DNA from 2 places in the Micromonospora sp. SYSU B005 genome. Region 1 is predicted to be linked to the other one. Evidence: riboswitches for the same ligand, from Rfam matches in the RefSeq annotation. Region 1 holds a riboswitch; the other holds the start of a gene.
What was found. Region 1 has a riboswitch for ZMP and ZTP ahead of SM452_RS06785 (glycine hydroxymethyltransferase). Riboswitches for the same ligand answer to the same signal wherever they lie in the genome.
Positions count from the first base shown of each region.

Region 2: linked by a shared signal. The riboswitch ahead of SM452_RS08130 (bifunctional 5,10-methylenetetrahydrofolate dehydrogenase/5,10-methenyltetrahydrofolate cyclohydrolase) and the one ahead of SM452_RS06785 (glycine hydroxymethyltransferase) in region 1 are both predicted to bind ZMP and ZTP.

Region 1 is NZ_JAXCFU010000002.1:333,340-343,735, reverse strand. It holds gene SM452_RS06820 (sensor histidine kinase) at 124-1,371, shown strand; gene SM452_RS06815 (response regulator) at 1,368-2,036, shown strand; gene SM452_RS06810 (hypothetical protein) at 2,063-2,392, opposite strand; gene SM452_RS06805 (histidine phosphatase family protein) at 2,528-3,259, shown strand; gene SM452_RS06800 (NAD(P)H-hydrate dehydratase) at 3,243-4,106, shown strand; gene SM452_RS06795 (S8 family peptidase) at 4,255-5,739, shown strand; gene SM452_RS06790 (hemerythrin domain-containing protein) at 5,846-6,346, shown strand; ZMP/ZTP riboswitch at 6,468-6,557, shown strand; gene SM452_RS06785 (glycine hydroxymethyltransferase) at 6,576-8,012, shown strand; gene SM452_RS06780 (hypothetical protein) at 8,077-8,328, opposite strand; gene SM452_RS06775 (aminotransferase-like domain-containing protein) at 8,357-9,700, opposite strand; gene SM452_RS06770 (alpha-hydroxy acid oxidase) at 9,702-10,396, opposite strand, start outside.
Region 2 is NZ_JAXCFU010000002.1:603,635-614,030, reverse strand. It holds gene SM452_RS08140 (beta family protein) at 1-850, opposite strand, end outside; gene SM452_RS08135 (hypothetical protein) at 979-1,998, shown strand; ZMP/ZTP riboswitch at 1,997-2,078, shown strand; gene SM452_RS08130 (bifunctional 5,10-methylenetetrahydrofolate dehydrogenase/5,10-methenyltetrahydrofolate cyclohydrolase) at 2,092-2,958, shown strand; gene SM452_RS08125 (endonuclease/exonuclease/phosphatase family protein) at 2,962-3,741, opposite strand; gene SM452_RS08120 (sulfite exporter TauE/SafE family protein) at 3,916-4,689, shown strand; gene SM452_RS08115 (GNAT family N-acetyltransferase) at 4,674-5,495, shown strand; gene def (peptide deformylase) at 5,457-5,984, opposite strand; gene SM452_RS08105 (MarR family winged helix-turn-helix transcriptional regulator) at 6,006-6,503, opposite strand; partial or broken gene pip (prolyl aminopeptidase) at 6,552-7,503, shown strand; gene SM452_RS08095 (chorismate-binding protein) at 7,620-8,813, opposite strand; gene SM452_RS08090 (DUF5999 family protein) at 8,937-9,137, shown strand; gene gcvP (aminomethyl-transferring glycine dehydrogenase) at 9,232-10,396, opposite strand, start outside.

The sequences.
Region 1 (10,396 bases):
CGGTCCGGCGACGCATCGCCGTACCGCCGGAGGTGGATCTTCGCCCGGGGTCATCCCTGCGATGTAGTCGCACTGCACACCGGGGCCGATGCCCCGGCCGGCGCCGGCGGCGAGAATGGACGCGTGAGAGGCATCGTGGCGACCGGGCCGCTGCCGAGGCCGGGCTGGCGGGCGCTGCTGCTCGACGCGGCGCTGGCGGGTGTGCTCGGGCTGGTGTGCTTCCAGGCCGCCACCGACGACGTCGGCGTCCCGCCCCCGCCGTTGCCGCCGCCGCTGCCGCCGTTGGCGGTCCCGCCGGAGGCGCAGCCGGCACAGCCCGGGTCGACGCTCGGGGCGCTGCTGCTGGTCTTCGTCATGTGCGCGCCGCTGGTGCTGCGCCGCCGGTATCCGCTCGCGGTGCTCTGGGCGACCATGGGCGCCGCGTCACTGGTGCTGGTGACCGACGGGGACCGGCAACCGGCCCTGTACCCGTGCGTGGTGCTGACCTGCCTCGTCGCCGTCTACGGCGCGGCGGCGCACAGCCCGTACCGGCTGCCGGCGCTGGCATCGGTCCCGGCGGTGGCGCTGCTCGCCCTGGGCCTGCGGGAGCTGATGCCGGTCACGGTGCCCGCGGCCAACCTGCCGTTCGTCGTGCTGGCCCCGCTGGTGGCCGCCGCAGGCGGCCATCACGTGTGGCGGCGACGAGCAGGTGAGGACCGGCGGCGGCTCACCGCCGAGGCCCGCGCCCACGAGCAGGCGCTGCGCGACGCGGTCGCCGGTGAACGGGCCCGCATCGCCCGGGAACTGCACGACGTCGTGACGCACCACGTCAGCGTGATGGTCATCCAGGCCGGCGCCGCCCGGACGGTGCTCGCCGCCGCTCCGGATCAGGCGCGGGAGGCGCTGCTCGCCGTCGAGTCGACCGGCCGGTCCGCGCTCACCGAGCTGCGGCACGTCATGGGCCTGCTGGCGGATTCCGAACCGGACGGCCCGGAGGACCCGCAGCCCGGGATCGAGGGCCTGCCCGAGCTGATCGAACGCGTGCGTGACGCCGGCGTGCCGGTACGGCTGACCATCTCCGGCGAGCGCCGGCCGGTCACCTCCGGTGTCGGGCTGGCCGCCTACCGGGTGGTGCAGGAGGCGTTGACGGACATGGTCCGGCACGCACCCGGCGCCGCGGGCACCGTCGTCGTCGAGTACGCGCCGGAGAGCCTGCGGATCGAGGTCGGCAACACCGAGCCCGGCGTCCCGGCCGCCACCGTGGGCTCGGGCGGGCGCGGCCTGATCGGGTTGCGGGAGCGCCTCGCCGTCTACGGTGGGACGTTGCGCGCCGGCGCCCGGCCGGGCGCCGGCTACCACGTCGAGGCGCTGATCCCATGGGAGGCGACATGACGGTACGTGTGGTGGTCGCCGACGACCAGGCACTGGTCCGTACCGGATTCCGCATGATCCTCACGGCCGGTGGGGTGGACGTGGTGGCCGAGGCGGCGACGGGCACGGAGGCGGTAAACGCGGTCCGCCGCACCAGGCCCGACGTGGTCCTCATGGACGTGCGCATGCCCGAGCTCGACGGTCTCGAGGCCACCCGCCGCATCCTCACCGGGGCCGTCGCGGCGCCCCGGATCATCATCCTCACCACGTTCGACCTGGACCAGTACGTCTACGCCGCGCTCGCCGCCGGGGCGAGCGGCTTCCTGCTCAAGGACGTGACGCCGGAACACCTGGTCGCGGCCGTACGCATGGTGCAGGACGGTGACGCACTGCTCGCACCGGCCATCACCCGCCGGCTGGTGCGGCGCTTCGCCCGCCGCGACCCGGAGACGGCGGCGGTGCACCGCGACCTGGCCACGCTGACCCGTCGCGAGACGGAGGTCCTGCGCCTGCTGGCCGGCGGCCTGAGCAACGCCGAACTCGCGGAGGCGCTGCACCTGTCCGAGGCGACGGTGAAGACCCACGTCGCCCGCATCCTCGCCAAGCTCCGCCTGCGCGACCGGGTCCAGGCGGTGGTGGTCGCCTACGAGACGGGCCTCGTGAGTCCCGGCTCGCCGGAGGACTGACCGGTCCGGCGACGGCCGTCACGAGCTCAGGTGATCAGCAGCGCACCGACGACGATCAGCGGCACCGAGACGAACAGGAAGATGCCGACGCCGGTGAGCACCCGCCCGCCGCCGCCGTCCTCCCGCTCGGGCGCCAGACCGAAGGTCGAACGGGCCGGCAGCATGCCGATGCGGCTCAGCGTGAGGTCGCCGGTCATCCCGATCACGGCGCCGACGATCATGAACGCCACGCCCAGCCGGTGCGTGAAGTCGCCGCCGCCGACCGCCACCCAGATGCCGACCGCCGCCGCGATCACCACGGCGGCGATCAGGAAGAGCACCAGCGCCTCCCGCAGACCCCGCACCACAGTCGCCATGTGCGCCTCCCTCGGACCCGGGCCGTCCGTCCCGCGTCGTGGGACATTGTGCCGGGTCGATGCACTGCGGCGCAGTCCCGCGTCGGGCCGGTCCGGCACGGTTATCCCCGGTCGAGCCCGGGTACCGGGAGCCGCATGGCGGAGTTGGGATCGCTCTGGATCGTCCGGCACGGCGAGAGCACGGCGAACGTGGCGGCCACGGCGGCCGAGACGTCCGGCGCCGAGCTGATCGACCTCACCCACCGGGACGCGGACGTGCCGCTGTCGCCGACCGGCGAGGAGCAGGCGCGGGCGACCGCCCGCTGGCTGGCCGGGCTGCCGGAGCCGAGGCGGCCGGACGTGGCGGTGGTGTCGCCGTACCTGCGGGCGGTGCGCACGGCCGAGCTGGCGCTCGGCGGCACCGGGATCCCGGCGAGCGTCGACGAGCGGCTGCGCGACCGGGAGCTGGGCGTCCTCGACGGGCTCACCGGCCACGGCGTGACCCGGCGCTACCCGGAGGAGGCGCAGCGGCGTACCCGGCTCGGCAAGTTCTACTACCGCCCGCCCGGCGGCGAGTCCTGGACCGACGTGGCGCTGCGGCTGCGGGCGCTGCTCGGCGACCTGCGCCGCGACCACGAGGGGGGCCGGGTGCTGCTGTTCGGCCACGACGCGCTGGTCTTCCTGCTGCGCTACCTGGTGGAGGGGCTCACCGAGGCGGAGCTGATGGCGCTGACCCGCGAGCACGTGATCGCCAACTGCTCGGTCACCGCCTGGCACGCCGACGACGCCGGCCGGCTCGTGCCGGAGGTGTTCAACGACGTCGCCCACCTGCACCGGCAGGGGGCGAAGCCCACCAGGGAGGACGAGGTCAATGCCGAGCCGGTCTGACGTGATCACCCCCGCGCTGCTGCGGGACTGGGCGCTGCCGGTGCCCACCGGCGGCAAGGAGGCGCGCGGCACCGTGCTGGTGGTCGGCGGCTCCCGGTTCACCCCCGGCGCGGTGCTGCTGGCCGGGGTGGCAGCGCTGCGGGCCGGCGCCGGAGTGCTCCAGCTCGCCGCGGCCGAGTCGACTGCGGCGTCGCTGAGCATCCAGGTGCCCGAGGCGCTCGTGATCGGCCTGCCGGAGACCGGCGACGGCGCGGTCCGCGGCGACCCGGGCGACCTGCTCCGCGGCCTGGTCACGGAGGCCGACGTGGTGGCGGTCGGACCCGGCCTGACGGACATCGAGGCCACCGGGGAGCTGCTGCGCCTGGTCCTGGACGCGGCCGGCCGGGAGACCGCGCTGGTGCTCGACGCGTACGCGCTCGGCGCGCTCAGCCACGCGCCGGAGCTGCTGGCCGGGTCCGGCCGCAAGGCGGTGCTCACTCCCAACCTGACCGAGGCGCGGCACCTGCTGGGCCGTGATCCGGGCGACGACCTGGACGCCGAGGCGGTGGAACTGGCCGGCCGGTACGACGCGGTCGTCTCGCTGTACGGGCACATCGCGACGCCGGACGGCCGGGCCTGGCGGGAGGAGAGCGGGGACGCCGGGCTGGGCACCTCGGGCAGCGGCGACGTGCGGGCCGGGCTGCTCGCGGGTCTGCTCTCCCGGGGCGCCGACCCGGCGCAGGCGGCCTGCTGGGCGGCGTTCGCGCACGCGGTGAGCGGGCAGCGGCTGGTCCCCCGGTACGGGCGGATCGGCTTCCTCGCCCGGGAACTGCTCGACGAGATCCCCTACACGATCGCCACCGTCTGACGATCCACTTCACCGGGCTTGCGGCACGTGTAACACGCCGGGAGGCGGTGGCGCTGGTCCGGGCGAGGCCGGTACTTCGCCGTGCCTCCGCCCGGACCGCAGCCCGCTCAGGGGTGCGGTCCACCCGCACGAACCCCTGGGAGTCTGTGTGAACAACCTCCGTCGCAAGACACTCGCCGCGGCGTCGGCAGTGACGCTCGGCGCCGGGCTCGCCCTCGTCGGCGCCACGGCACCGGCCGCGGCCGTCGGACCGGAAACCTCTTACATCGTGCTCGCCCCGCAGGGCAACAGCACCGCCAAGGCCGCCGCCCGCGTGGCGGCCGCCGACGGCACCGTGGTGGCCGCGTACGACAAGATCGGTGTGCTCGTCGTGCGCTCGTCCGCCCCGGACTTCGCCACCCGGGTGGCGGGCGCCGGCGTCGAGTCGGTCGCCTCCACCGCCGGCCTGGGCACCGCCCTGGACGAGGGCGAGACGGTCGAGGTGCCGGCCGCCGCCGTCGCCGCGGCCACCGGCGACCCGACCGCCGAGCCGCTCTACAACCTGCAGTGGGACATGCCCCAGATCCGCGTCCCGCAGGCGCACGCCGTGACCGGCGGCAGCCCGTCGGTCGTGGTGGGTGTGCTGGACAGCGGCATCTCCAGCAGCCACCCGGACCTGGCGACCCAGATCGCCAAGGACAAGAGCGCCTCCTGTGTGGGCGGCGTACCGAACACCGCCGAGACCGCGTGGAACCCCACCACCAGCGACCACGGCACCCACGTGGCCGGCACCATCGCCGCCGCCGTCAACGGCGTCGGTGTCACCGGTGTCGCGCCGGGCGTGAAGGTCGCCGCCGTCAAGGTGGTTAACGACGACGGCTACATCTTCCCGGAGGCGGCCGTCTGCGGGTTCATGTGGGCCGCCGAGCACGGCATGCAGCTGACCAACAACAGCTACTACATCGACCCGTGGGAGCTGAACTGCCGCAACGACGCGCGTCAGCGCCCGGTGTGGAAGGCCGTGCAGCGGGCCCTGCGCTACTCGCAGTCCCAGGGCGTGCTGCACGTCGCGTCGGCAGGTAACTCGAACTACGACCTGGCCCACAAGATCACCGACACCGGCAGCCCGAACAACGGCACCCCGGAGGAGCGCGAGAACCTCACCAACGCCTGCCTCGACCTGCCGGCCGAGGCGCCGGGCGTGGTGACCGTCGCGGCCGTCGGCCCGACCGGGGAGAAGAGCTACTACTCCTCGTACGGCCAGGGCGTGATCGACGTGACCGCGCCGGGCGGCGACACCCGGTTCCGGACCCAGGGCGCCCGCTCGACGTCCGCCGACGGCATCCTGTCCACCACCTTCAACACCGCCACCCGCACCAACGGGTGGGGCTACAAGCAGGGCACCTCGATGTCCAGCCCGCACGCCACCGGCGTCGCGGCGCTGGCGCTGTCCGCGCACCCGGGCATGACCCCGGGCCAGCTGGCCTCGTTCCTGGAGCGCACGGCGGTCGCGAAGTCCTGCCCGTCGGGCGTCTACAACCCGGTTCCGCTGATCCCGGCGGGCCCGAACGCGTACGACGCGACCTGCTCCGGCGGGAACCGCAACGGGTTCTACGGCGCCGGCGTCGTGGACGCGTACAACGCGGTGAAGTAACCGGTATCCGCGTGGACCGGGCCCGGCGATCACGCCGGGCCCGGTCTGTTTGTCCTGGTGGGGCGCCGGGTAGGGGGGCACCGTCAGCCGACCTAGGAGGTAACCGGTGTCCACCGATGCGATCGTCCTGCTCAAGGAGGACCACAAGGAGATCCGCCGCCTGTTCAAGGCCTTCCAGGAGGCCGAGGAGGGACCGGCGAGCAAGCGCGGGAAGATCGTCGGGCAGATCCTCGAAGCCCTCACGGTGCACACCTACCTCGAGAACGAGGTGATGTACCCGGAGGTCCGCGAGCTGGTGCCCGACGTCGAGGACGACGTCCTGGAGTCGTACGAGGAGCACCACGTCGCGGACGTGCTCTGCTTCGAGCTGTTCACGATGGACGCCGGCGACGAGCGGTACAACGCCAAGACGACGGTGCTGATCGAGAACGTGCTGCACCACATCGAGGAGGAGGAGCAGGAGTGGTTCCCGAAGGTCCGCGAGGCGCTCGGCCGTAACCAGCTCCAGGAGATCGGCCAGCGGATGCTCGACCTGCGCCCCAAGGCGCCGAAGACGCCGACCGCCCCGAAGGCGCTGAAGAAGTCCCTCGATGCCGTGGTCGCCTGAGACCGGCACCGCGACGCGAGCGGGACCGCCCCTCCCTCGGGGCGATCCCGTTCGCGTCGCGGGGTTCAGTCGCCGGGACGGGCGGCCCAACCTCGCAGGTCCCGGCCGGGCCGGTAGGATCGGCACGGGCCGTGACTGGCGCGTGGAGATGGAGCACCATCGGGGAGCGGCCTCGTCATGAGGACGCATGCCGAGCGCCTGGGCCTTCCGCACGTCACCTGGAGGTCGCATGTCGCGCAACGCCGAGTCCACCGCCTTCCGCAGCGCGCTGGAGGTCGTCCGCGGCGTCGAGCCGCGCGTGGCCGACGCCATCGCCGCGGAACTGGCCGACCAGCGCGAGTCGCTCAAGCTCATCGCCAGCGAGAACTACGCGTCCCCGGCGACGCTGCTGGCGATGGGCAACTGGTTCAGCGACAAGTACGCCGAGGGCACGGTCGGGCGCCGGTTCTACGCCGGCTGCCAGAACGTCGACACCGTCGAGGCGCTCGCCGCCGAGCACGCCCGGGAGCTGTTCGGCGCGTCCCACGCGTACGTGCAGCCGCACTCGGGCATCGACGCCAACCTGGTCGCGTTCTGGGCGATCCTGGCCGACCGGGTCGAGTCCCCCGCGCTGCGCAAGGCGCAGGCTCGGCAGGTGAACGACCTGACCGAGGCGGACTGGTTCGCGCTGCGCCGTGAGCTGGGCAACCAGCGGATGCTGGGCATGTCGCTTGACGCCGGCGGGCACCTCACCCACGGTTTCCGGCCGAACATCTCCGGCAAGATGTTCGACCAGCGCAGCTACGGCACCGACCCGGCCACCGGCCTGATCGACTACGACCGGGTGGCCGAGGCGGCCCGCGAGTTCAAGCCGCTGATCCTGGTCGCCGGTTACTCCGCGTACCCGCGGAAGGTCAACTTCCGGATCATGCGGGAGATCGCCGACTCGGTCGGCGCCACCTTCATGGTCGACATGGCCCACTTCGCCGGGCTGGTCGCCGGCAAGGTGTTCACCGGCGACTTCGACCCGGTGCCGCACGCGCACATCGTCACCACCACCACGCACAAGTCGCTGCGCGGCCCGCGCGGCGGCATGGTGCTCTGCGGGCCGGAGCTGGCCGACCAGGTCGACCGGGGCTGCCCGATGGTGCTCGGCGGGCCGCTGCCGCACGTGATGGCCGCCAAGGCGGTCGCGCTGGCCGAGGCGCGCCGCCCCGAATTCGCCGACTACGCCCAGCGGATCGTGGACAACGCGCAGGCGCTCGCCGACGGGCTGCTGCGCCGGGGCGCGACGCTTGTCACCGGCGGCACCGACAACCACCTGGTGCTCATCGACGTGTCCGGGTACGGCCTGACCGGCCGGCAGGCCGAGCAGGCGCTGCTGGACTCGGGCATCGTCACCAACCGCAACTCGGTGCCGCAGGACCCGAACGGCGCGTGGTACACCTCCGGCATCCGCATCGGCACCCCGGCGCTCACCACCCGCGGCCTCGGCGCAGCCGAGATGGACGCCACCGCCGAGCTGATCCACACCGTGCTCAGCAAGACCACGCCCGGCACCGGCCCGGACGGCGCCCCGTCGAAGGCGAAGTACGTGCTGGACCCGGCCGTCGCCGAGTCCGTCGGCAAGCAGGCCGCCGACCTGCTCACGCCGTTCCCGCTCTACCCCGCCGTGGACCTGACCTGACCTGACCTGATATGACGGCGGCGCCCCGGGAGAACGAGTCTCCCGGGGCGCCGGTGTGAACGGGTCAGCGCAGCGGGCGCTTCAGGTGGTAGCGGTGGACCTCGGTGCTGCCCTGCACGTTGTTCACGTCCTCGGCGGCGGAGACCAGTTCCCAGCCCTCCCGGCCGACCCGGTTGAGGTGCGCGATCGCGGTGTCGCCGTACGCGGTCACGTCGGTGCGTGACCCGTCCGGGCCGTACCACACGAACGAGACGTGGAAATTGCGACCCTGACCCTGATACCGACGAACGAGCAACGCGTACTCCCAGGCAACCATTCGTCCATTATCAACAGACGAAACGGCGTCAGGAAACACGCACGGTGCCGGAACCCTGACACTCCGGTATCGCACCACCGGTCATGGCGTCCGTGACCAGCGCGGCCAGCCGGTCCAGGCCCACATCGATCGACTCCGGTGTGACGGCGCTCACCGACAGCCGCAGCGCGTTCACCGGTGTGCCCGCGTCGTAGAAGTGCGCCATCGGCGTCCAGAGCACGCCGTACTCGCGCGCCGAACGGTGCAGCAGCGCGTCGTCGACAGCGAACGGCACGCTCACCACCACGAAGAACCCGCCCGCCGGCACCGTCCAGGTGACCGGCCCGCCGGCCGGGAAGCGCCGGGCCAGGCCGTCGGCGAGGTGGCGCAGGTTACGGGCGTACGCGGCCCGCTCCCTGGTGTTCGCGGCCACCAGCGAGCAGTCGTGCGCCAGCAGCGCGCCGCCGATCACCGCCTGGCTGATCGGCGACGTGTTCACCGTGACCATGCTCTTGATCTTCGCGAGGTGGTCGGCGAACGGAACCACGGTGCCGTCCGCCTCCCCCACCCGCTGATCGGCGACCACGTAGCCGACCCGGGCGCCGGGCAGGACGGTCTTGGCGAACGAGCCGAGGTAGACCACCCGGCGCGCGGTGTCAAGCGCCTTGAGCGTGGGCCGCCGGTCGGTGCCGTCGGCCGGGAACAGGCCGTACGGGTTGTCCTCGATCAGCAGCAGGTCCTCCTCGGCGGCCAGGTCCAGCAGCCGCCGCCGCTGCGCGGTGTCCATGCTGACGCCGGACGGGTTGGCGAAGTCGGGCATCACGTAGCAGCCCCGGGGCCGCAGCCCCTCCGCGCGGGCCCGGCGCACCCCGGCGCGCAGGTCGGCCAGGTCGACGCCGTCCGGCCCGCCGGTCACCGGGAGCACCGGCAGGTCGACCAGGCGGGCCGCGCCGGTGAGCCCGACGTACGTGGGCGCGACAGCGAACAGCACGTCGGCCGGGCCGGTCCGCAGGGCGCGCAGCACCAGGAACATCGCCTCCTGGCAGCCGACCGTCACCACCATCGACTCCGGGTCGACGGTGAGCCCCTCGTCCACGGCGAGGTGCCGGGCGATCAGGTGGTGCACGACGCCCTTGGTGCGCCCGTATTGCAACAGGGTCCGGTCCACGCCGGCCCGGTCCAGCCCGACGTCCTCGGCCAGATACCGGCGGAAGCGGTCCAGGTGCGTGTGCAGCACCGCGGAGTCGAAGAACTCCTCGTACGGCCGCCCGGCCGCCAGCGACACCGCGTCCGGGTAGTGCTGCGCCACCTCGTTGAGGAAGTTCATCGAGTTCAGCGCCGGGTCGCCGACGCTGCCGTGCAGCGCCGAGACGGCCAGGTCGACGGGTTCCACGTCAGCCTCCGATCCGGGTATGCAGCCGCCGGGCCGAGGCCGGGTCGGGGCAGCCGCTGAGGATGAGGGCGTCACGCAGTTCCGCCGCGAGCAGCGCCAGTGCCGCCTCGGCGCCGGCCCGGCCGCCCGCCGCGAGCGCCCAGAGCAGCGGCCGGCCCAGCAGCACGCCGTCCGCGCCGAGCGCCAGCGCGCGCAGCACGTCGACACCGCCGCGGACGCCGCTGTCCAGCAGCACCACGCACCGCTCGTCGACCGCCTCGACCACCTCGGGCAGCACGGCCGCGCTGGCCGGGGCGGCGTCGAGCTGCCGTCCGCCGTGGTTGGAGACCACCACGGCGTCGACGCCGGCGTCCGCCGCGCGGACCGCGTCGCGCGGGTCCAGGATGCCCTTGACGAGCAACGGCACCCGGGTACGCTCCCGCAACCACTCCAGGTCCGCCCAGCTCAGCGCCGGGGCGAACACCGCGCCGGTGTGCACCGCCACCGCCGAGACGCCGGGGGTGCCCTGGTGCGCCAGGTCGTCCCGGCCGCCGGGCAGGTTCGCGGCGGTGACGTGCGGCGGCAGCGCGAACCCGTTGCGGGCGTCGCGCAGGCGCCGCCCGAGCACCGGCACGTCCACAGTCACCATCACCGCCGCGCAGCCGGCCGCCTCCGCCCGGTCGAGCAGGTCGGCCACCAGCGCCCGGTCGCGCAGCC
Region 2 (10,396 bases), 270 kb from region 1:
GGGCCCGGCAGATGTCGTAGATGCCGGTGTTGCCGCTGTCCATGCCGTCGTTGTGCGCACGGTAGGTCCACCAGGCGTCCTGGTGGGTATAGCGGATGTTGGGTGCTGGCCCTCGGCGTCCCGAGCCGGTGCCGGGGTGAGTGACGCCGTAGTCGGCGAACTGGATGTCATGGTCCTTGAGCCGCTGCCAGAGGTCGAAGTCCCGCCTGCGGAGCGGGATGGCGGTGCCGGCTGGTACGTGGGAGATCGTGGCGGGCATCGCTCCGGCGGCGACGACGACCGCCTTCCAGGGGTGGCGTCCGGCCCACACGAGGTGTTTGCGAACGAGGGGCTCGGCTGTCGTGAGGTGCCGGTCGGATGCCACCTCGGCGACGTCGATGACGAGGGTGCAGTTCTCAGGTCGCAGTTCGGTGGCGGATAGGACGTGGCGCAGTCGTGCGTCGGTTTCGGCGTCGTCCGGTTCGGTGTGGTGGGCGGCGAGCCGGAGAACGCCACCGTAGGGCGCGGCGGCGTAACGGACGTCGGCCAGTTGTGCGGGGGTGTCGTTCAGGTGGGCGACGGGCAGCGCGGGGATCCCCCACGGGTGCAGGTCGTCGGCGATGTCGCGGAGTGGCCGGCGGGTGCCGGTGGTGGGCTCGGGGAGGTGGCGCACGTCGACGGCGATGGCCATGTCACGCGGGATGCTGTTCTGTGCGCGTTGATTGAAGGTGCATGCGTCGGTGATCGGACCGTGTTTGGAGGGTGGCAGGTCGAAGATCGGGAGGATGTGTGGTGCGAGTTCGTCGGGGACGTGGCTGACGGCTTGGAGCTCGGCTTGGCGTCCTTTGAGGATCGGGTGGTAGCCCGTCATTCGCATCGCCCCACACGATTTCGACGGCAGTCACTTACGTCGATATTCCACGTTCTGTGCCCAAACGACAACCGTACGTATCCAGAATGGGTCTGTCGGTGCGCTGCCGGGCTGGCAGGATCGGGCGGATGCGAATGGGTGCGGCGCGTGCGGTGGCGGTCGGGTGGGTGCGGGAGCGGATGCGTGCGGATCCGTCGATCGAGGGGGCGTTGTTCAGCGGGTCGACTGTGGGGTTGCCGGACGACGCGGTGCTGCCGGTGTGGTCGGACGTGGACGTGTTGCTGGTGCGCCGGGAGCCCGGTGTGAAGGTGGGCAAGTTTCTGCACCGGGGGGTGTTGCTTGAGGTCAGCACTGTCACGTGGGCGGAGTTGGGCGGCCCGGAGGATGTGCTGGGGTCGTGGGTGTTCGCGCCGATGTTCCGTACCGATGGGGTGATCGCGGATCCGTCGGTACGGCTGGCGGCGGTACGGGAGCGGGTGGCGGCGGGGTTCGCGGATCCGGTGTGGGTGCGGGCGCGGTGCGCCGGGGTGCGGCGGCGCATCGAGGCTGGTTTGCGGGCGGTCGACGCCGCACCGTCGACCGCGGAGCAGGTGCTGGCGTGGGTGTTTCCGACGTCGTTGCTGGCGGTGTGGCCGGCGGTGGCGGGGCTGGCGGATCCGACGGTGCGGCGGCGGTATGTGCGGGCGGAGCGGGTGTTGTCGCGGTTCGGGTTCGCGGATCGGTACGCGGGCCTGCTGGACACGCTCGACGGCGGCGGTGTGGGTGTGGACGCGGCGCGGGTGCGGGAGCATCTGGCCGGGTTGGCGGTGGTGTTCGACGAGGCGTCGCGGTTGCCGCGGGAGGGGTTCGCGTTCGGGGCGGATCTGGGTGCGGCGGGGCGTCCGGTGGTGTTCGACGGTGCGGCTGAGCTGATCGAGGCGGGGCGGCATCGGGAGGCGATGTTCTGGGTGCTGGTGACGTACGCGCGGTGTCATGTGGTTCTGGGTGCGGTGGCGCCGGAGCGGGAGCGGGCGTTCGGGGCGGTGCTGGCGGATCTGATGGTGGCGTCGGCGGCGGATCGGCGGCGGCGGGCGGACGGTCTGCTGGCGGCGTTGCCGGGGTGGCAGGCGGTGGTGGATGCGGTGGCGGCGGAGGCTGTGGCAGGCTGAGGGGGAACGCGACTGGCGGCACGGGGATGGGTGAACCATCGGGGAGCTCGTCGTGGGGGTCGACCGCCTGGGCCTCCGCGGGCGAGGTGTCGTATGTCTTCTGCGCGGTTGCTGCCGGGTGCCCCGGTGGCGGAGCGGGTGTTGTCGGAGGTCGCCGCGTCGGTGGCGGAGCTGCGTGCGGCGGGGGTGACGCCGGCGCTGGCGACGGTGCTGGTGGGTGACGACGACGCGAGCGCGGGTTATATCCGGATCAAGCAACGCCAGGCGGCCGACCTGGGTTTCGTGTCGCCGCACGTGCATCTGCCGGCGTCGGCGTCGCAGGTGGATCTGCACGCGGTGCTGGCGGATTTCAACTCGGACGCCACGGTGCACGGGGTGCTGGTGCAGTATCCGATTCCGGGTCATCTGGACTACGACCGGGCGTTGGCGGAGCTGGATCCGGACAAGGACGTGGACGGGATGCATCCGGTGAACATGGGCCGGCTGGCGTTGGGGTTGCCGGGTCCGTTGCCGTGTACGCCGGCGGGGATCGAGGCGTTGCTGGCGTTCCACGGTGTGCCGGTGGCGGGCCGGGAGGTGGTGATCCTGGGCCGGGGTGCGACGTTGGGGCGGCCGCTTGCGATGTTGCTGGCGCAGAAGCGGCCGACGGCGAACGCGGCGGTGACTGTGGTGCACACGGGTGTGGCGGACTGGCCGCGGTACACGCGGCGGGCGGAGATCCTGATCGCGGCGGCGGGGGTGCCGGGGATCGTGCAGCCGGAGCATGTGCGGCCGGGCGCGGTGGTGGTCGGTGGTGGGGTGCGGTACGAGGGACGGCGGTTGCTGCCGGACGTGGACGAGTCGTGTGCCGAGGTGGCGGGTGCGATCACGCCGCGTGTGGGCGGGGTGGGTCCGACGACGGTGGCGATGTTGTTCCGTAACGCGGTGGACGCGGCGCGGCGGCAGAGTGGGCTGGGTTGAGCGTCAGCCGAGGTCGACGACGAGGGGCCGGTGATCGGAGATGGTGGCCAGCGGTGTGTGGACGGCGGTGACGGGCGGGAGCCGGTCGAGGCCGTGGCGGTCGGCGAGGATGTGGTCGAGTTGGACGCGGGGTTGCCCGGCCGGGTAGGTGGGGCGCCTCGCGAGGGGCCGCCAGCGGGTGAGTGCGGCGGCGGGTCCGGCGGGCAGGTTGAGGTCGCCGAGCAGGACCCGGGGTGCGGGCAGGGTGCGCAGGACGCGGACGACGCGGCGTAGTTGCCAGACGTTCCAGCCGGGGACGAAGGACAGGTGGGTGGCGGCGACGGTGAGGGGGCCGTGGGGGGTGTCGAGGACGGCGGCGAGCACGACGCGGGGTTCGTCGCGGAGCAGGACGAGTCCGCCGCCGGGGCCGGGTGCGTAGATGGGTGAGCGCACGGGTGCGGCGCGCAGGCGGGTGACCTGCCAGGAGCGGACGGGGTGGCGGCTGATCAGGCCGATGCCGTAGAGGGGTTCGCCGTGGCCGTCGTCGTCGTGGGTGAGGGGGCGGAACTGTTCTCCGGGGGTGCCGACGACGGCGGCGGCGAAGCGGTGGTGGTCGGCGTGCAGGGCGCGGGCGGCCACGGCGGTGAGGTCGAGTTTGCCGCTGCGGGTCTGGTCGCGGTCGACTTCCTGGAGGGCGAGGACGTCGGCGTCGAGGTCGGTGACGGCGGCGGTGAGCCGGTCGGGGTCGACGAGCCCGTCGGTGAGGGATCGGCCGTGCAGCAGGTTGAAGGTGGCCAGGCGCACCTGGACACCCTACGTCGTCGTGGGAGTCTTGCCGGGTGCTGAAGCTGTTGTGCTGTTCGATGCTGGTGTTCGTGGCGGTGGGGTCGGTCGGGGTGTGGTTGCGGCGTCGCCGGGGGCGGTGAGGCTGGCCACAGGTGGCGTTGTCGCTGGTGGTGGCGTGGGCAGAATGCGGCGGTGGATGCCCTGTCGTTGACGACGTTGCTGACTGCTGCCCTTCTGGCCGGGTGGGTGGACGCGGTGGTGGGTGGCGGTGGTCTGTTGTTGTTGCCGGCGTTGCTGGTGGCGGCGCCGGGTGTGCCGGTGGCGACGGCGTTGGGCACGAACAAGCTGGCGGCGATCTTCGGTACGTCGACGGCGGCGGTGACGTACGCGCGGCGGACGAAGCTGGACTGGGCGGTGGCGGGTCCGGCGGCCGGGTTGGCGGTGCTGACGGCGGGGCTGGGTGCGGCGTTGGCGGGTGCGGTGCCGGGCAGCGCGTACCGGCCGGTGGTGCTCGTGGTGCTGGTGGCGGTGGCGGTGTTCGTGCTGGCGCGGCCGTCGCTGGGTGTGGTGGCGTCGCCGCGGCGGCGGACCCCTCGGCGGGTGGTGGTGGCGGTGGCGGTGGCCGGTCTGGGCATCGCCCTGTACGACGGGTTGATCGGGCCGGGTACGGGGACGTTCCTGGTGTTGGCGTTCACGGCGATTCTGGGTTCGGACTTCGTGCACGCCTCGGCGATGGCGAAGGTGGTCAACGCGGGCACGAATCTGGGTGCGCTCGTGGTGTTCGGGTTGACCGGGCACGTGTGGTGGGCGTTGGGTGCGGCGATGGCGGTGTGCAACGTGGTGGGGGCGGCGGTGGGCGCGCGGATGGCGTTGCGGCGGGGCGCCGGGTTCGTGCGGGTGGTGCTGCTGGTGGTGGTGCTGGCGCTGGTGGCCCGGCTGGGTTACGACCAGTGGATGGCGGGCTGATCGCGGTGGCGGTGCGGGCGGAGCACGACCGGGCGGTGCTGGCGGGTCTGCTGGGCCGGGATCCGGTGTTGCACGCGTACCAGTTGGGTGATCTGGACGACTTCTTCTGGCCGTACACGTCGTGGTTCCGGCGTGGCGACCAGGTGGTGTTGCTGTATCACGGGGTGGAGCTGCCGACGTTGCTGGCGTTCGCGGCGCCGGATCGGGTGCCGGACTTGGCGGGGTTGCTGGCGGAGGCGGCGCCGGTGTTGCCGGCGCGGATGTGGGCGCACCTGTCCCCCGGTCTGGAGGCGGCGGTGGGCCGCTGGTTCGTGGTGTCGGAGGCGGCGGCGCATCACCGGATGGCGTTGACGGATCCGGGGCGGCTGGCGGCGGTGCGGGCGGTGGGTGAGCCGTTGGGGCCGGCGGACGCGGCGGAGCTGGCCGGGTTGTACGCGGTGGCGTATCCGGGGAACTGGTTCGATCCGCGGATGCTGGACACGGGCCAGTACGTGGGGGTGCGGGAGCGTGGCCGGCTGGTGGCGGTGGCGGGGGTGCACGTGTTCTCGCCGCGCTGGCGGGTCGCGGCGCTGGGGAATGTGACGACGCATCCGGACGTGCGGGGTCGTGGTCTGGGTGCGGGTGTGGTGGCGGCGTTGTGCGCCCGGCTGCGCGCGTCGGTGGATCACGTGACGTTGAACGTGCGGGCGGACAACGCGGCGGCGGTGCGGCTGTACGAGCGGCTGGGGTTCTCCCGGGTGGCCGGGTTCACCGAGTGCGCGTTGACGTCAGCGGCTGCGACTGCGGCTGCGGCTGCGGCTGGGTGAGTCGAACCGGCCGGCGCGGATCTCGCGCAGGGCGCGGCGGCGGGTGTCGCCGCGCAGGGTGTCGACGTAGAGGCGTCCGCGCAGGTGGTCGGTCTCGTGTTGCAGGGCGCGGGCGAGGAAGCCGCTGCCGGTGACGGTGAGCGGTTCGCCGTGCTGGTCGTAGCCGTGGGCGGTGGCGTGCAGCGCGCGGGGGGTCGGGAAGTACAGGCCGGGGATGGACAGGCAGCCCTCCTCGTCGTCCTGGAGTTCGTCGGACAGCTCCAGCGTGGGGTTGATCATGTGGCCGCGGTGGCCGTCGGCGTCGTAGACGAACACCTGGGCGTTGACGCCGATCTGGGGTGCGGCGACGCCGGCGCGGCCGGGTGCGCCGAGCAGCGTGTCCATCAGGTCGGTGACGAGGGCGCGCAGTTCGGCGTCGAAGCTGGTGACGGGTTCGCTGGGGGTGCGCAGCACGGGGTCGCCGATGATCCGGATCGGGCGCATAGTCATGCCCGGAAGGCTATCCGTTGCTTACCGGTCCCGGGTGTCCGGCGGGGTGTCGAGGAGCCCGGTGTCGGCGATGCGGTCGCGCAGGGGGCGGCGGCGCAGGGCGTCGAGGACGGCGTACAGCTCGTCGGCCAGGGGCACCGGCAGTTCGGTGTCGAGGTGGCGCACGGCGGCGGTGGTGGCGGCCCATTCGGCTTCGACGGCGGGCAGCAGCGCGCGGGCGCGGTCGGTGAGGGTGACGATGCGGTGGCGGGCGTCGGCGCCGGGACGCAGGTCGACGAGGCCGGCGCGGCGCATCTGGGCGACGGTCTGGCTGGCGGCGGAGTGGGTGACGCCGACGCGGGTGGCGAGGTCGCGGATGGGCAGCGGGCCGTCGGCGACGAGCGCGCGCACGACTGGTGAGTAGCGGGGCCGGTAGTCGGTGAGGCCGAGCCGCTGGTGGACGGCGGCGACGTCGCCGTCGAGGACGTCCAGGACGTGGCGCAGCAGGGTGCCGAGGGCGTCGCGGTCGGGGGCGGTCACATCCACTAATGTAACAGTGCTGTTGTATCTGTTCCGGGGAGGCCACTGATGTATCCACCGATCGAGCCTTACGCCCACGGCATGCTGGATGCCGGGGACGGGCAGCGCGTGTACTGGGAGACGTGCGGCAATCCGGCCGGCCGGCCGGCCGGCGCTGGTGGTGCACGGCGGGCCGGGTTCGGGCGCGGGCACGTCCTGGCGGCGGCTGTTCGACCCGGCCGCGTACCGGATCGTGCTGTTCGACCAGCGTGGCTGCGGGCGCAGCACTCCCCCGGCGTCGGATCCGGCCACCGACCTGTCGGTGAACACCACGGCGCATCTGCTGGCCGACATGGAGGTGCTGCGCGCGCACCTGGGGATCGACAGGTGGCTGCTGTGCGGCGCGTCGTGGGGGTCGTCCCTCGCCCTGGCGTACGCGCAGCGGCACCCGGGTCGGGTGAGCGCGCTGGTGTTGTTCAGCGTGGTCGCCAACACGAACCGGGAGATCGAGTGGGTGACGCGGGACATGGGGCGGGTGTTCCCGCAGGAGTGGGCGCGGTTCCGTGACGGGGTGCCGGAGGCCGACCGTGACGGTGACCTGTCGGCGGCGTACGCGCGGCTGGTCGACGACCCGGACCCGGCGGTGCGGGACAAGGCGGCGCGGGACTGGTGCGACTGGGAGGACGTGCACGTGTCCCTCGCCGGCGGCTACGCGCCGAGCCCCCGGTACGCCGATCCGGTGTTCCGGTACGGGTTCACCCGGCTGGTGACCCACTACTTCGCCAACCGGGGTTTCCTGCCCGACGGGCAGCTGCTGCGCGACGCGGGCCGGCTGGCCGGCATCCCGGGGGTGCTGGTTCAGGGCCGGCTGGACGTCAGCGGCCCGCCGGACATCGCCTGGCAGCTGACCCGGGACTGGCCTGACGCTCGGCTGGAGATCGTGGAGTCCGGCGGCCACGGCGGCGGGCACGGCATCAGCGAGCGGGTCGTCGCCGCCCTCGACGAGTTCGCCGCCGGCTGAGCCGCCGCACGGCCGCCACCGCCCGCGTGGCCCGAGCCGCCGCGCACGGCCGCTACCGGCCCGCGGAGCCGCCGCGACAAGCCAGGCCGCCGCGAGAAGGCCGGGCCGCCGGCCCGTCAGCCGGCGAGCAGGGCGCGGATCGGGGCGGCCTTGGCGGCGGCCTCGGCGACCTCGGCGGCGGGGTCGCTGTCCCAGGTGATGCCTCCCCCGGCCCACAGGTGCAGCAGGTCCCCGTCGGCGGCGGCGGTGCGGATGGTCAGGCCCAGGTCGAGGCGGTCGGTGCCGACCCAGCCGAGCGCGCCCATGCTCGCGCCGCGCCCGACCGGCTCCAGCGCGCCGACCTGCGCCAGGGCGGCGTGTTTGGGCGCGCCGGTGACCGACCCGCCGGGGCACACCGCGCGCAGCAGGTCGGCCAGGCCGAGCCCGTCGGCGGGCGCCGCCGACACCGTCGACTCCGCCTGCCACAGGTCACACCAGCGGCGTACGGCGAACAGCTCGTCGACGCGCACCGACCCGGTGCGGGCGACCCGGGCCAGGTCGTTGCGTTCCAGGTCGACGATCATGACGTGTTCGGCGCGTTCCTTGGCCGAGGCGAGCAGGTCGCGGCGGCCGGCTGCGGTGGCCGGGCGGGTGCCCTTGATCGGGCGGGTGACCAGCCGGCCGTGTTCGACGGCGATGAGGGTCTCCGGGGAGGCGCAGCCGAGCGCCCAGCCGGGGCCGTGCAGGGTGCCGCCGTAGCGGGCGCCGGGTAGCGCGGCGAGGCGGGCCAGCGCGGGGCGCGGGTCGCCGGTGTAGCCGGCGGCGGCGTGGCCGACGATGTTGACCTGGTAGACGTCGCCGCGGGCGATGGCCTCGCGGACCGCGCCGACGGCGGCGGCGTGCGCAGCAGGGGTCCAGCTGTCCCGCCAGCCTCCGAGCCGCCACGGCGCGGGGGCCGGCGGCCGGGGTGCGGCCGGGCGGTCGGTGTGGTGGTAGACGACCACGACCAGGTCGGGCAGCGCCGGCGCGGGGCTGGGCGCGCCGGGCGACACGCCGATGGCGTACGCGCCGGCGGCGGCGGACAGGTACAGCGCGGCGCCGCACACTCCGGCGCCGGGGTCGTGCCGGCCGGGCCGGGTGAGGTCGCCGCGGTCGACGCCGTGTGCGGCGAGGAAGCGTTGTGCCAGGTCGGCGGGGTCGCCGCCGTCGCCGATCGACCAGTGCAGCCGGGCGGTCTCGACGAGCCGGCGGCGGCATCCGGGTGGGGCGCCGGGGGTATCGACCTCCACCTGTGGGAGCGCTTCCACGACGTCCGGGCCGTTACGGGTCATCCGTTCAGCCCATTCTGGGTGAACATGACGCATCCTTGCTCGTTGCCGCTCAGTTTTCCTTGGTACTGTGCGTCACTGGTCATGTGAACCATGACACAGTGCCCCCACAGTCCGGAGAACCCGATGTGTCAGCACCAGCCCACCTGCCCCTCCGCCGACGCGACCGACCGAGAGGCCGCCCGCGTCCTCGCCTGCTTCCCTGAGCAGGGCTGGAGCCTGCTCTGCAACGGTGTCATCGTCTTCGAGGACACCGGTGAGCTGCTCCCCGACGGGCGCACCATCGCCCCGCACCGGGGTCCGGCCCGCCACGCCCTCGTCGCCTGAGCGATCACGCAGCGTCAGTGAGCGTACGCGCCGGTCACGACCGTCCGGCGCACCGGCCGGGGCGGCGAGAGCCCACCGCCCCGGCGTCAGCCGCTCAGTCCTCGAACGCCTCCGGCGCGGGACACGAGCAGACCAGGTTCCGGTCGCCGTACGCGCCGTCGATGCGCCGCACCGGAGGCCAGTACCGGCCCGCCCGGTCCACACCCGCCGGGTAGGCGCCCACCGACCGCGGGTACGGGTGCGGCCACTCGTCGGCCGACACCATCGCCGCGGTGTGCGGCGCGTTTGACAGCGGGTTGTCCCCCGCCGGCCACTCCCCCGAGCCGACCTTGTCGATCTCCGCCCGGATCGCGATCATCGCGTCGCAGAAGCGGTCCAGCTCGGCCAGGTCCTCGCTCTCGGTCGGCTCCACCATCAGCGTCCCGGCCACCGGGAACGACATCGTCGGCGCGTGGAAGCCGTAGTCGATCAGCCGCTTCGCCACGTCGTCGACGCTCACGCCGGTGGCCTTGGTCAGCGGACGCAGGTCCAGGATGCACTCGTGCGCGACCAGGCCCTTGTTGCCGGCGTACAGCACCGGGAAGTGGTTGCGCAGCCGCGCCGCCACGTAGTTCGCCGCCAGGACCGCCACGCCGGTGGCGCGGGCCAGCCCGTCGGCGCCCATCATCCGCAGGTACGCCCACGGGATCGGCAGGATCCCCGCCGACCCGTGGTTGGCCGCCGAGATCGCCGGCCGCCCGTCGGCGCGCGCACCGAGCGGGTCACCGGGCAGGAACGGCGCCAGGTGCGAACGCACCGCCACCGGCCCGACGCCGGGTCCGCCGCCGCCGTGCGGGATGCAGAACGTCTTGTGCAGGTTCAGGTGCGACACGTCCGCCCCGAACCGGCCCGGCTTGGCGAATCCGACAAGCGCGTTGAGGTTCGCGCCGTCGACGTACACCTGACCGCCCGCGTCGTGGACCTTCGCGCACAGCTGGGCGATGCCGGTCTCGTACACGCCGTGCGTCGACGGATACGTCACCATGATCGCGGCGAGCGCGTCCCGGTGCTTGTCGATCTTCGCGTCGAGGTCGACCAGGTCGACGTTGCCGTCGGCGTCGCAGCCGACCACCACCACGCGCATGCCGGCCATGACGGCGGACGCGGCGTTGGTGCCGTGCGCCGACGACGGGATCAGGCACACGTCGCGGTGGCCCTCGCCGCGCTCCCGGTGGTAGCCGCGGATCGCCAGCAGCCCGGCCAGCTCACCCTGCGATCCG